One region of the Streptomyces camelliae genome, then DNA from elsewhere that is predicted to be linked to it. Evidence: predicted binding sites of a transcription regulator. Region 1 holds the regulator's gene; the other holds the start of a gene.

Region 1 (7,367 bases):
GCCGCCGCCCTCACCGGCTTCCTGATGCACAACTGGCCGCCCGCGCGGATCGGGCTCGGCGCCTGCGGCTCGCTGTTCACCGGATTCCTGCTGTCGTCGTCGATCGTCCTCACGCGCGCGGGGTACGAGCTCGCGCCGAGCGCGGCCGTGGCGGTGTGCTTCGGTGCCGTCGCCGTCGCCGACGCCGTCCTGGTGGTCCTCGCCCGGCGCCTCGCCCGGCGTCCGCTGCTGCGGCGCGGCCCCGACCATCTCGCGCACCCGCTGCGCCGGCTCGGGCTCACCCCGGCGGGCTCGGTCGTGCTGCTGGGTGCCGGCTCGTTCTCCTCGGTGCTCGTGGGGGTGCTCGTACACACTGGGTGGACGGGGGAGGGGGCCGCGCTGTGGGTGGGCGGAGGGGTGCTGCTCGCCGTCGCCGTACTCCTTCGGATTCCTGCCCGAATCCCTGTCCAGCGGCCTCCGCACATGACATCTGTGCAGGTCAGAGGCCCATTGCGTGTAAGGAACGGATAAGACTTGAGTCCCCTTGACTCAGGTCTGTTGACCCAGCGGGAGCCGTCGTGCACACTTGAGTCCGTTCCACTCAAGTCAGCTGGAGGAATCAACCATGGCACGTGCGGTCGGCATCGACCTGGGCACGACTAACTCCGTCGTCAGCGTTCTGGAGGGCGGCGAGCCCACCGTCATCACCAACGCCGAGGGCGCCAGGACCACGCCGTCCGTCGTCGCCTTCGCCAAGAACGGCGAGGTGCTCGTCGGCGAGGTCGCCAAGCGCCAGGCGGTCACCAACGTGGACCGCACCATCCGCTCGGTGAAGCGCCACATGGGCACCGACTGGAAGATCGCGCTGGACGGGAAGGACTTCAACCCGCAGCAGATCTCCGCCTTCATCCTGCAGAAGCTGAAGCGCGACGCCGAGGCGTACCTGGGCGAGAAGGTGACCGACGCGGTCATCACCGTCCCGGCGTACTTCAACGACTCCGAGCGCCAGGCGACCAAGGAGGCCGGTGAGATCGCCGGTCTGAACGTCCTGCGCATCGTCAACGAGCCGACGGCCGCCGCGCTGGCCTACGGCCTCGACAAGGACGACCAGACGATCCTCGTCTTCGACCTCGGCGGCGGCACCTTCGACGTGTCCCTGCTGGAGATCGGCGACGGCGTCGTCGAGGTGAAGGCCACCAACGGTGACAACCACCTCGGTGGTGACGACTGGGACCAGCGCATCGTCGACTTCCTGGTCAAGCAGTTCCAGTCCGGACACGGCGTGGACCTGAGCAAGGACAAGATGGCCCTCCAGCGCCTCCGTGAGGCTGCCGAGAAGGCCAAGATCGAGCTGTCCTCGTCCACCGAGACCTCGATCAACCTGCCCTACATCACGGCGTCCGCCGAGGGCCCGCTGCACCTGGACGAGAAGCTCACCCGCGCCCAGTTCCAGCAGCTGACGGCCGACCTGCTGGAGCGCACCAAGACCCCGTTCCACAACGTCATCAAGGACGCGGGCATCGCCCTGTCCGAGATCGACCACGTGGTGCTCGTCGGTGGCTCCACCCGTATGCCCGCCGTCGCCGAGCTCGTCAAGGAGCTGACCGGCGGCAAGGAGGCCAACAAGGGTGTGAACCCGGACGAGGTCGTCGCCATCGGCGCCTCGCTCCAGGCCGGTGTCCTCAAGGGCGAGGTCAAGGACGTCCTGCTGCTCGACGTCACCCCGCTGTCCCTCGGTATCGAGACCAAGGGCGGCATCATGACCAAGCTGATCGAGCGCAACACCACGATCCCGACCAAGCGCTCCGAGATCTTCACGACGGCCGAGGACAACCAGCCGTCGGTGCAGATCCAGGTCTACCAGGGCGAGCGTGAGATCGCGGCGTACAACAAGAAGCTCGGCATGTTCGAGCTGACCGGTCTGCCGCCGGCCCCGCGCGGTGTCCCGCAGATCGAGGTGTCCTTCGACATCGACGCCAACGGCATCATGCACGTGACCGCCAAGGACCTGGGCACGGGCAAGGAGCAGAAGATGACCGTCACCGGCGGCTCCTCGCTGCCGAAGGACGAGGTCGACCGGATGCGCCAGGAGGCCGAGCAGTACGCGGAGGAGGACCACCGCCGCCGCGAGGCCGCCGAGACCCGCAACCAGGGCGAGCAGCTCGTCTACCAGACGGAGAAGTTCCTCAAGGACAACGAGGACAAGGTCCCGGGCGAGATCAAGACCGAGGTCGAGGCCGCCGTCGCCGAGCTGAAGGAGAAGCTCAAGGGCGAGGACACCGCCGAGATCCGCACGGCCACCGAGAAGGTCGCGGCCGTCTCGCAGAAGCTCGGCCAGGCCATGTACGCCGACGCCCAGGCCGCGCAGGCCGGTGGCCCGGAGGGTGCCACCGCCGGTGGTGCCAAGGCTGACGACGACGTCGTCGACGCCGAGATCGTGGACGACGAGCGCAAGGACGGTGCCGCGTGACGGAGGAGACCCCGGGCTTCGAGGAGAAGCCCGACGTCCCCTCCGGCGCGACCCCCGACGACGCCGAGTCGAAGGCCGCCCCCAAGGAGGGGGCGGCCCCGGCCGGGGACGGAACCGCAGATGTGGGTCTGGTGGCCCAGCTGGACCAGGTGCGCACCGCGCTCAGCGAGCGCACGACGGACCTCCAGCGCCTCCAGGCCGAGTACCAGAACTACCGCCGCCGGGTCGAGCGTGACCGGATCGCGGTCAAGGAGATCGCCATCGCGAACCTCCTGACCGAGCTCCTGCCCGTGCTCGACGACATCGGCCGCGCACGGGAACACGGCGAGCTGGTCGGCGGCTTCAAGTCGGTGGCCGAGTCGCTGGAGACCGTCGCGGCCAAGATGGGCCTGCAGCAGTTCGGCAAGGAGGGCGAGCCCTTCGACCCGACGATCCACGAGGCCCTGATGCACAGTTACGCGCCGGACGTCACGGAGACGACCTGCGTGGCGATCCTGCAGCCCGGGTATCGCATCGGCGAGCGCACCATCCGCCCCGCGCGGGTGGCCGTCGCCGAGCCCCAGCCGGGTGCGCAGACCGTCAAGGCCGAGGGCGCCGAGGAGAAGAAGACCGAGGCGAAGAAGGCCGACGACAAGGAGAACGGTGGCCCGGAGGAGGGCTGACGTAATCACCGCAGACAGGAAGGAGGGACGTCGGGGATGAGCACCAAGGACTTCATCGAGAAGGACTACTACAAGGTCCTCGGCGTCCCCAAGGACGCCACCGAGGCCGAGATCAAGAAGGCGTACCGGAAGCTCGCCCGCGAGTTCCACCCGGACGCCAACAAGGGCAACGCCAAGGCCGAGGAGCGCTTCAAGGAGATCTCCGAGGCGAACGACATACTCGGCGACCCCAAGAAGCGCAAGGAGTACGACGAGGCACGCGCCCTGTTCGGCAACGGCGGCTTCCGCCCCGGACCGGGCGCCGGCGGCGGCTCCTTCAACTTCGACCTGGGCGACCTCTTCGGAGGCGGCACGACCACCCAGGGCGGAGGCTTCGGCGGCGGACTCGGTGACGTCTTCGGGGGCCTGTTCAACCGCGGCGGCACGGGGACGACACGTACCCAGCCGCGCCGCGGCCAGGACATCGACACCGAGGTCACGCTGAGCTTCACGGAGGCCATCGAGGGCGCCACGGTGCCCCTCAGGATGTCCTCCCAGGCGCCCTGCAAGGCCTGTTCGGGCACCGGCGACAAGAACGGCACACCGCGCGTGTGCCCGACCTGCGTCGGCACCGGCCAGGTCGCGCGGGGCTCGGGCGGCGGGTTCTCGCTCACCGACCCCTGCCCCGACTGCAAGGGGCGCGGCCTGATCGCCGAGCACCCCTGCCTGGAGTGCAAGGGCAGCGGCCGCGCGAAGTCGTCGCGCACGATGCAGGTCCGTATCCCGGCCGGGGTGACCGACGGGCAGCGGATCCGGCTGCGCGGCAAGGGCGCGCCCGGCGAGCGGGGCGGACCTGCGGGCGACCTGTACGTGATGGTTCACGTCGGCGCGCACCCGGTGTTCGGCCGCAAGGACGACAACCTCACCGTCACCGTCCCGGTGACGTTCGCCGAGGCGGCCCTCGGCGGCGAGGTGCGGGTGCCGACGCTCGGCGGCCCCGCCGTCACCCTGAAGCTCCCGCCCGGCACCCCGAACGGCCGCACGATGCGCGCCCGGGGCAAGGGCGCGGTCCGCAAGGACGGCACCCGAGGCGACCTGCTGGTCACCGTCGAGGTGCGTGTCCCGAAGGACCTGTCGGGGAAGGCTCGTGACGCACTGGAGGCGTATCGCGAGGCGACCGCGGACGAGGACCCGCGGGCGGAGCTGTTCGAGGCCGCGAAGGGAGACTGAGAGTGATGGACGGCCGTCGGCGTAACCCGTATGAACTGACCGAGGAGACCCCGGTCTACGTCATCTCGGTGGCGGCCCAGCTCTCCGGACTCCACCCGCAGACGCTGCGCCAGTACGACCGCCTGGGTCTGGTCTCACCGGACCGGACCGCCGGGCGGGGCCGCCGCTACTCGGCCCGCGACATCGAACTGCTGCGCACCGTCCAGCAGTTGTCGCAGGACGAGGGCATCAACCTGGCCGGCATCAAGCGCATCATCGAACTGGAGAACCAGGTCGCCGCGCTCCAGTCCCGCGTCGCGGAGCTGGAGGCGGCCCTGGACGGCGCGGCGGCCGCGATGCAGCAGCGCGAGGCCGCCGTGCACGCCTCCTACCGCCGCGACCTGGTGCCGTACCAGGAGGTGCAGCAGACCAGCGCGCTGGTGGTGTGGCGGCCGAAACGGCAGCACAACGACTGACCGAAAGGGGCCCGGATTCCGGGCCCCTTTTTTGCCTTCTCATGAACTCCCGTTGAATGGAGGGTCCGTAAAGGGCGTTTGAAGGTGATTCCGCTCCCCCTTCACAGGGTCAGCTGTGCGTGGTGTTGCGCACTCGTTAAGTAGTTCCGCTTGACGCCAGGTGTGGCCGCCGCGTTGTCTTTTCAGACACCTGGGTCCTATAGGAGCCACCACGTCCGGAACGCACTTGAAGTGAGCCCCCGCATGCGTCGTATCGCCATATCCGTGGCCGCCACCACGATGACCCTCTCGCTCGCCGGCTGCGGCATGCTGGGAGCGACGGGGGACAGCGCGAGCGCGAGCCCGAGCAAGGGCAACGACCTCACGGTGGGTCTGCTGCTGCCGGAGAAGGCGAACACCCGGTACGACAAGTTCGACTACCCCATCATCAAGTCCCAGGTCGCCGAACTCACCAAGAACCAGGGCAAGGTCGACTACGCCAACGCCGACACGGACGCCTCGCAGCAGAACCAGCAGATGCAGAAGATGATCGACGACAAGGTCGACGTCATCCTGCTCGACGCGGTCGACGCGCACGCGATCGCCGGCGAGGTGCAGAAGGCCAAGGACGCGGGCATCCCGGTCATCGCCTACGACCGGCTCGCCGAGGGCCCGATCGACGCGTACGTCTCCTTCGACAACGAGTTGGTCGGCGAGGTGCAGGGCCGCTCTCTGCTGGAGGCGCTCGGCTCGCACGTCGACACCTCCGAGAAGATCGTCATGATCAACGGCTCGCCCACCGACCCCAACGCCAAGCAGTTCAAGGAGGGCGCGCTCTCCGAGCTGAACGGCAAGGTGACGATCGCGGCGTCGTACGACACCCTCAAGTGGAAGCCGGAGACGGCCGAGGCCAACATGGCCAAGGCGATCGGCGAGATCGGCAAGAACAACATCGCCGCGGTCTACTCCGCCAACGACGGCATGGCGGGCGGCGTCATCAAGGCCCTGAAGGCGGCCGGCGTCACCAGCCTGCCCCCGATCACCGGCCAGGACGCGGAACTCGACGCGGTCCAGCGGATCCTGAACGACGAGCAGTACATGAGTGTCTACAAGTCCTACCCGGACGAGGCGCAGGCCGCGGCCCAGATGGCCGTCGCCAAGGTCCAGGGCAAGGACATCCAGTTCGACGCCCTCACCCAGGACAAGGTCGACAGCCCCACCACCAAGAGCATCCCGGCCAAGCTGATCCAGCCGGTCGCCCTGACCAAGAGCAACATCAAGTCCACGGTCATCGCGGACGGCATCTACACGGTGGGCGACATCTGCACCGCCAAGTACAAGGCGGAGTGCGCCCAGGTCGGCCTGAAGTGAGGCGCACACCCCGGGGTGAGGGGTGAGCCGTGTTGCGGACCCGGTCGGCGCCGCCGCATAGTTGCGCTGCGGAAGTGGCAGCACACCGGGGGTGAAATGGGCGATGGCCGGGCGCGGGGCGGAGGAGCATCCACACGGCGCCGACCGACTGTGCGCGGCCGGCGACCGGGTGTATTCCCGGGCCGTACGGCGCGGGCGGGTGTCCCGCACTGACGTCGAGCAGGTGCCCTGCCTGCTGGAACTGGCCCTGCTGCACCCGGACCCCGACGACATGGACTGGCTGGTGCCGACCTCCCCGCAGGAGGTCATGACCCGGCTGCTGCGCGGGGTCTACGACGAGGTCAGCGCGAGCCAGCGCCGGGTGGGCTCGGCGGTGGCCGCGTTCGAGTGGTACGCCGGTCTCGGCCGGCAGCTGCACGCGCTGGCGGCCCCGGCCGAGGGCAGCGCCATCCGGGTCCTGGACGGCCTGTCCCGGATCCAGGCGGCCATGGACGAGGCGACCGAGGCGTGCACCACCGAGGTGCTCACCGTGCAGCCGGGCGGCATCCGCCGCGAGGCGGAACTCACCGAGGGCCTGCACCGCGCCCTGGCCCTGCGCGGCAGGGGTGTCCGCATGCGCGACCTCTACACGCACGTGGCCCGCCACGGCCAGGGCCTGCTGAACTACCTGGAGCTGATGGGCGACACGGTGGAGGCCCGCACCCTGGACGAGGTCATCGACCGGCTGATCCTCTTCGACCGCACGGTGGCGTTCATCCCGGCCAACGCGGACCGCACGATGGCCCTGGAACTGCGCCACCCGGCGCTGGTGGGATACCTGGTCACGGTCTTCGAACGGCTCTGGCGCCTGGCGATCCCGCTGACGGCCCCGCTCCCCGACACGGGCATCGAGGGCATCTCCCACCGCGAGCAGTCCATCGCGGCGCTGCTGGCGGAGGGCCACCAGGACGCGGTGATCGCCGAGCGCCTCGGCATCAGCGTGCGCACCTGCCGCGCCCACATCGCCCGCCTCTCGGAGACCCTGGGCGCGGCCAGCCGTACCCAGCTGGGCGTCCGCATAGCCCAGGTGGGCCTGGACGGCCGCCCCTCCGCCGTCTCGGCGACCGCGCTCACGGCTCCCGATCCACCATCCCCGACCGTGCGATGAGGTAGCCGAGCTGCGCCCGGCTGTCGCTGCCGAGGGTGGCGGCGAGTTTGGCGATGTGGAGGCGGGCGGTGCGGATGTTCATGCCGAGGCGTTCG
Region 2 (7,367 bases), 1.2 Mb from region 1:
GGGCGCGCCGCCCTTGCCGCCCGCGCCCCCCTTGCCGCCCGCGCCGCCCTCTCCGCAGTGGTCGGACTGGTGGGCCAGGGCCGAGATGCCCGTGGGGGCCGAGGTCGGGTGGGTGGCTGCCTGGGCGCCGCACGCGGTGACGGTGACGACTGCCACGGAGGCCGCCGCGAGAAGGATGGGACGCCGCCAGAGGCTGGTGGACATCGTGGGCTCCGTTTCCGATCAGAGGTCGATCAGGGTGTGAGGTGAGAGGTTGTGGTTGCGGGCGCTGTGGCCCGCCTCAGGGGGGTGGAGGCCTGGACGGCCTCCACCCCGTGGACGGTCAGAAGAGGCTGAAGCCACCGTCCCCGCCGCTGCCGCCGGAGCCACCGATGAAGCCGGAGCCGCCGTCGCCGCCGGCACCGGCGTCGCCGCCCTGGAAGATGCTGTTGCCGCCGTCGCCGCCACCGCCGCCGTTGCCGCCCTTGGCGACGCCGTCGCCGCCGCCGCCACCCTGGCCGCCGCCACCGCCGGAGAGGACGCCGAAGCCGCCGTCGCCGCCCTGGCCGCCGTTACCGCCGACGAAGCCCTCGCCGCCGCCACCGCCGCCGCCACCGCCACCACCGACCTCGGTGCCGTTGCCGCCGGCGCCACCGTCGCCACCGGCACCACCGGTGCCGAGGACGCTGCCGCCACCGGACCCACCGGCGCCACCGCCACCGCCGACCACACCGTTGCCGCCGGCACCACCGGCACCACCGGCGCCTCCGCCGTGGACGAAGGCCACGGTCGAGGCGGGCATCGGGGCGGCCATCGCGCTCGACACGGGGATGAGGACGCCTCCGGTGACCAGCGCGGCCGAGGCGGCGATGGTCGCAAAACGGAGACCCCGGCGCTTCGGACGGATTTCGTTGTGAGTGCGAACGTTACGAGTCATGAGCTTTCTCCCATTACTGTGGTGATTTCCCGGGAGGATTTCCGGGCTGTTCCCGGAGGATTTCCGTCCTCCGGACCGCCTCATTTCCTTTCCGGTGAGGCCGTGCTTCAAGTAAGCCCGAACGGGAAATCAGGGTCACGTTCCGAGGACTCGGGACTTGACGCACCCACAGTCGTGGGGTAGGGCCCGCATAAGCGCAGGTCAGGCAAGGAAGGGCCGGGCCCAGGACGGCGGCTCCGGTGGCGGAACGCGGTCCACCACGGTCGGCGTACGGCCCCTGGGGCCGGTGCCGGCGAGGGCCGCGCGCAGGGCCGTGACGAACTCCAGGCAGCTGTCGTGCCGGTCGTCCGGCGCCTTGGCCAGGGCCTTGCGTACGACGTCGGCGGCGAGCGCCGGGATGTCGGGGCGTTCCTCGGTGAGGGCGGGCGGTGGGTCGTACTGGTGGGCCCAGAGCAGGTCGAGGTGGTCAGCCCGCTGGAAGGGCGGGGCGCCCGCGAGCATCTCGTGGACCACGCAGGCCAGGCTGTACAGGTCGGCGCGGCCGTCCACCGGGCGCCCGGCGATCCGCTCGGGGGCCACGTAGTCGAGGGTGCCGACGAACTCGCCGGCGGTGGTGAACCCGGTGAGCGACAGCGACTTCTTCGCCAGCCCGAAGTCGGTGAGATAGACGTGCTCGGGGTGCTCGCTGTCGACACCCTTGGCGACCAGTACGTTGGCGGGCTTGACGTCCCGGTGCACGAGGTCGCGGGCGTGGGCCGCGTCCAGCGCGGAGGCCAGCTGGGCCGTGATGCGCAGCGCGGCGGGCACCGGCAGCCGGCTCTCCCGGTCGATCAGGGCGCGCAGGTCCAGGCCGGCGACGAGGCACATGGCGATGTAGAGGATCCCGTCGGCCTCGCCGGCCTCGAAGACGGGGACGATGTGCGGGTGCTCGATGGCCGCGGCCACCCGCGACTCCTGCTCGAAACGGCGGCGGAAGGCGTCGTTGCGCGTGTACTCGGGCGCGAGCAGCTTGAGCGCGACCGTCCGGCCGAGCCGCAGGTCCCTGGCCCGGTAGACGACGGCCATGCCACCGCGGCCGAGCTCGCGCTCCACCCGGTAGCCCGCGATCTCGGCCCCGATCAGGCCGGAGGGGCTCTTGGGGGGCCAACTCACGCCTGAATTCTATCGACCTGTGCCGGTATGCGGGTATGCGGGTATGACGACCGCACCGGGGATACAAGGGCGCATGGCGAAGGCCCGGGCCTCCCTCACGGGACCCGGGCCTCCGGCTATCCGGCCGCGTCCGTCACGCCGCGACCGGAATCTGCGGCGTCGCGCCGTTCTCGGCGGGCGCGAGCGCCAGCTCCAGGACCTGGCGGACGTCGGTCACGGTGTGGACGTCGAGCTTGTCCAGCACCTCGGCCGGGACGTCGTCCAGGTCGGGTTCGTTGCGCTTGGGGATGATCACGGTGGTCACCCCGGCACGCTGGGCGGCGAGCAGCTTCTGCTTCACTCCGCCGATCGGCAGCACGCGGCCGGTCAGCGAGACCTCGCCGGTCATCGCCACGTCCGTGCGGACCAGCCGGCCCGAGAGGAGGGACGCGAGGGCCGTCGTCATGGTGATGCCCGCGCTCGGGCCGTCCTTCGGGACCGCGCCCGCCGGGAAGTGGATGTGCACGCCCCGGTCCTTCAAGTCGGCGACCGGCAGCTCCAGTTCGGCACCGTGGCTGCGCAGGAAGCTCAGCGCGATCTGCGCCGACTCCTTCATCACGTCACCCAGCTGACCGGTGAGGGTCAGCCCCGCCGCACCCGTCTCCGGGTCGGCCAGGGACGCCTCCACGAAGAGGACGTCTCCGCCCGCTCCGGTGACCGCGAGGCCCGTCGCCACGCCGGGCACGGACGTACGGCGCTCGGCCGGGTCCTGGGCGGACTCGGGCACGTGGTGCGGACGGCCGAGGAGACCGCGCAGGTCCTCGTCCCGGACGGTGAACGGCAGCTCCCGCTCGCCGAGTTCGTGCTGGGCCGCGACCTTGCGGAGCAGGCGGGCGATCGAGCGCTCCAGGGTGCGGACGCCCGCCTCCCGGGTGTACTCGCCGGCCAGCTTGCGCAGCGCGCCCTCGTCGATCGTGACCTCGTCCGTGTCCAGGCCGGCCCGCTCCAGCTGGCGCGGGAGCAGGTGGTCCCGGGCGATGACGACCTTCTCGTCCTCGGTGTAGCCGTCGAGCCGGACGATCTCCATCCGGTCGGCGAGCGCCTCCGGGATGGCCTCCAGGACGTTGGCGGTGGCGAGGAAGACCACGTCCGACAGGTCGAGCTCGACCTCCAGGTAGTGGTCCCGGAAGGTGTGGTTCTGCGCGGGGTCCAGCACCTCCAGCAGGGCCGCGGCCGGGTCGCCGCGGAAGTCGGAGCCCACCTTGTCGATCTCGTCGAGCAGGACCACCGGGTTCATGGACCCGGCCTCCTTGACGGCGCGCACGATCCGGCCGGGCAGCGCGCCGACGTACGTACGCCGGTGGCCGCGGACCTCGGCCTCGTCACGGACGCCGCCGAGGGCGACGCGGACGAACTTACGGCCCATGGCGTGGGCCACACTCTCGCCCAAGCTGGTCTTTCCGACGCCAGGGGGCCCGACAAGCGCCAGTACGGCACCGCCGCGCCGGCCGCCGATGACGCCGAGGCCGCGCTCACCGCGCCGCTTGCGCACCGCCAGGTACTCGGTGATGCGCTCCTTCACGTCCTCCAGGCCCGCGTGCTCGGCGTCCAGGATCGCCTTGGCGCCCTGGATGTCGTACGCGTCCTCGGTGCGCTCGTTCCACGGCATCTCCAGCACCGTGTCCAGCCAGGTGCGGATCCACGACCCCTCGGGCGACTGGTCGCTGGACCGCTCCAGCTTGTCGACCTCCTTGAGCGCGGCCTCACGGACCTTCTCCGGCAGGTCGGCGGCCTCGACCCGGGCGCGGTAGTCGTCGGACTCCTCGCCCGCGTCCTTGGCATCGCCGTTCAGCTCGCGCAATTCCTTGCGGACGGCCTCCAGCTGACGGCGCAGCAGGAACTCGCGCTGCTGCTTGTCGACGCCCTCCTGGACGTCCTTGGCGATGGTCTCGGCCACGTCCTGCTCGGCGAGGTGGTCGCGGAGCGCCTGCGTGGCGAGCTTGAGCCGGGCCACCGGGTCGGCGGTCTCCAGCAGTTCGACCTTCTGTTCGATGGTGAGGAACGGCGAGTAGCCGGAGTTGTCGGCCAGCGCCGAGACGTCCTCGATCGCCTGGACCCGGTCCACGACCTGCCAGGCGCCGCGCTTCTTGAGCCAGTTGGTGGCGAGGGCCTTGTACTCCTTGACGAGGTCCGCGACCTGGCCCGGCAGCGGGTCCGGCACGGTCTCGTCGATGTTCGCGCCCTCGACCCACAGGGCGGCGCCGGGGCCGGTCGTACCGGCGCCGATCCGCACCCGGCCGCGGCCGCGGATCAGAGCCCCCGGGTCACCGTCGGCCAGCCGGCCGACCTGCTCGACCGTACCGAGCACACCGGTCTTGGCGTACGTGCCGTCGATGCGCGGCACCAGCAGCACCTTGGGCTTCCCGGGCGCCGACCGGGCGGCGGCCTGTGCGGCCTCCACCGCGGCTCGCACCTCGGCATCGCTCAGGTCCAGCGGAACCACCATGCCGGGCAGCACGACCTCGTCGTCGAGCGGCAGCACGGGCAGGACGAGCGTGAACGCCGTGGACTCAGCAGCCATGATCTCCCTTTCGGCAGTCAACTTGAGCTATGCCGACTCAACCTCTGGGCATGGGCTGGTGTTCCCCTTGCTTGTTCGCTGTGAGCGATCAGGGGATGACCGAGAGGTTCTCGCAGGTGAGAGGGGGTCAGATCGGCTGCGCCCAACGGCGCACCAGGGGCCAGCTCATGACCCCTGTCGTCAGAGCGATCAGATGGCCCCAGTCCGTCATCGGGTCCACGAACTCGGCCAGGTCGTTCAGGAGGAGGCCGGCGAACACGGTGAGGAGGGGCCAGCGGAGCCAGGGCTGGAGGAGGCCGGCCAGGGCGCCGATGCTGGCGGCGACACCGAAGCTGATGCCGTAGTCCAGGCGGTGCAGTGAGGTCTCCGGGAGGTGGCCGGCCAGGACGGCCAGGCCCACCGGGATCTCCGTCGCCAGCGTGGCCAGGACGTGCCCGGCGAGGAAGACACAGACCGCCCGTGCTCCGCCTATCCGCCGTTCCAGCGCGGTGAGCACCAGCACGAAGGCGGCCGAGTACGGCGAGAGGATCCCGCCCGCGATCCACAGCGCGCTCGCCAGGAGCACCACCGCGGGCGACTGCGCCAGGTGGGCGACGTCCGTGCTGGAGTCCTGGTAGAGCGTGTTCATCAGCCCGGGGTCGGCCACGGCCGCGATCACGGAGGTGACGGCCAGGACGGACGCGTAGGCGAAGGTGAAGGGCGTGCCGGCCGGGGTGGGCAGGAGGCGCAGCAGCCGTGCGGCGAGCGGGTTCGGACGGACCTCGACGGGGACGGGAGCCGGCGCCTGGGGCGTGGTGCCGCGCTGGCGGGGCATGCCGTCCAGCAGGGCGGCGAGCGCGGGAGCCGGGACGGCGGCGGTGCCGTCGGACAGGGGCGTGCCCGTCAGGGGCGGGGACGCGGCCGTCGCAGGGCCCGTCGCGGTCCGTTCCACGATGTGGCGCTCCTTCCGTTGCGCCCACCATTGGGGCTCGGCGAGCCGCGTGTCTATGACCGACGCCACGCGCGAGCCGATTCACAGCAACCTCTCACGCTGCGACGGCGTCCGCATCCCGGGGCCGCGCGTCGCACGAACGGGTGCCTCGCACCGGGAACGGCACCCCGTCACCCGCAATTCCCGTGAACGACAAGGCTCGTTCAAGCAAGATGGAAGCATGACTGCCGCCCACGACAGCTCCGTCGACTCCCCCGTGGTCCTCGACCGGCGGGACGGGCCGTACGGCGAGGTGGTGCTGCGCCGGCACGGGGCGCTGCTCCAGATCATCGCCAACGGGTGCTTCCTCATGGACACCTCGGACGGCCGCTCGGAACGGCTGCTGGTCGAGGCCGCGGCGGCCGTGCTGGACGGGCGGCCGGACCCGTCGGTGCTGATCGGGGGCCTCGGCGTCGGGTTCTCGCTCGCACACGCCGTCGCGGATCGGCGCTGGGGGCGGATCACCGTCGTGGAGCGCGAGCGGGCCGTGGTCGACTGGCACCGGGACGGGCCGCTCGGGGAGGTGTCGGCCGGGGCGCTCGGCGATCCGCGCACCGAGGTCGTGTGTGAAGACCTGGTGTCGTACGTCCGTGAGACATCGGACACGTTCGACGCACTGTGCCTGGACATCGACAACGGGCCGGGCTGGACCGTCACGGACGGCAACCAGAGCCTGTACACCGCGGCCGGACTCGCTTCCTGCGCAAGGGTGTTGAGACCGGGCGGGGTGCTGGCCGTGTGGTCGGCCCAGCCCTCTCCGGAATTTGAAGGAAGCTTGTGGAATGCCGGGTTCCAACAGGTGCGTACCGAAGAGGTGCCGGTTGCCCGGGGCGTTCCGGACGCCGTGCACCTCGCGGTCCGACCTGGATAGCGACAGCGCGGTGGATCCCCGTAGGGTGCTGCCCTGACGCGGATCATTCAACGGATCAACCATGCGTCGGACGCAGACATGGGATCACCCCACTGATTCCGGAAAGCAACAAGCAGGGGCGGGCGATGGAGCAGACACACACCTCCCAGAGCGGCGCGGCGACGAGCACCCCGGGCGCCCAGCGCCGGGTGCTGGTCGTCGAGGACGACCCCACGATCGTGGACGCCATCGCGGCCCGGCTTCGTGCCGAGGGATTTCTCGTGCAGACCGCGATGGACGGACCGGCCGCGGTCGACACGGCCGAGGCCTGGCAGCCCGACCTGCTGATCCTCGACATCATGCTGCCGGGCTTCGACGGCCTTGAGGTCTGCCGGCGGGTGCAGGCGCAGCGGCCGGTGCCGGTGCTGATGCTGACCGCGCGGGACGACGAGACGGACATGCTGGTCGGTCTCGGGGTCGGCGCGGACGACTACATGACCAAGCCGTTCTCGATGCGCGAGCTGGCGGCACGCGTGCACGTGCTGCTGCGCCGGGTGGAGCGGGCGGCCCTCGCCGCCACCACGCCCCGCTCCGGCATCCTGCGCCTCGGCGAGCTGGAGATCGACCACGCGCAGCGCCGGGTCCGGGTGAAGTCCGAGGACGTCCATCTGACGCCCACCGAGTTCGACCTGCTGGTCTGCCTGGCGAACACCCCGCGCGCGGTGCTCTCCCGGGAGCAGCTGCTGGCCGAGGTGTGGGACTGGGCGGACGCCTCCGGTACCCGTACCGTCGACAGCCACATCAAGGCGCTGCGCCGGAAGATCGGCGCCGAGCGGATCCGTACGGTGCACGGCGTGGGCTACGCCCTGGAGACGCCGACCCCGTGAGCGGCGACGGGCGCCAGGCCGCACGGAGGAAC

The links. The regulator HspR, encoded in region 1, represses chaperone genes until heat shock. The targets are predictions, from matches to a motif close to TTGAGNNNNNNNNNCTCAA.
Region 2: a site for HspR is predicted at 4,651-4,669, ahead of lon (endopeptidase La). Genes of this name have one in related genera too.

The regions. Positions count from the first base shown of each region.
Region 1 is NZ_CP115300.1:4,326,789-4,334,155, reverse strand. It holds gene O1G22_RS19690 (MraY family glycosyltransferase) at 1-510, shown strand, start outside; gene dnaK (molecular chaperone DnaK) at 605-2,449, shown strand; gene grpE (nucleotide exchange factor GrpE) at 2,446-3,111, shown strand; gene dnaJ (molecular chaperone DnaJ) at 3,148-4,320, shown strand; gene O1G22_RS19670 (heat shock protein transcriptional repressor HspR) at 4,326-4,775, shown strand; gene O1G22_RS19665 (sugar ABC transporter substrate-binding protein) at 5,019-6,125, shown strand; gene O1G22_RS19660 (helix-turn-helix transcriptional regulator) at 6,229-7,272, shown strand; gene O1G22_RS19655 (helix-turn-helix transcriptional regulator) at 7,235-7,367, opposite strand, start outside.
Region 2 is NZ_CP115300.1:3,150,210-3,157,576, forward strand. It holds gene O1G22_RS14160 (DUF1153 domain-containing protein) at 1-204, opposite strand, end outside; gene O1G22_RS14165 (hypothetical protein) at 323-916, opposite strand; gene O1G22_RS14170 (serine/threonine-protein kinase) at 1,118-2,068, opposite strand; gene lon (endopeptidase La) at 2,202-4,628, opposite strand; gene O1G22_RS14180 (rhomboid-like protein) at 4,756-5,559, opposite strand; gene O1G22_RS14185 (spermine/spermidine synthase domain-containing protein) at 5,780-6,469, shown strand; gene O1G22_RS14190 (response regulator transcription factor) at 6,595-7,335, shown strand; gene O1G22_RS14195 (HAMP domain-containing sensor histidine kinase) at 7,332-7,367, shown strand, end outside.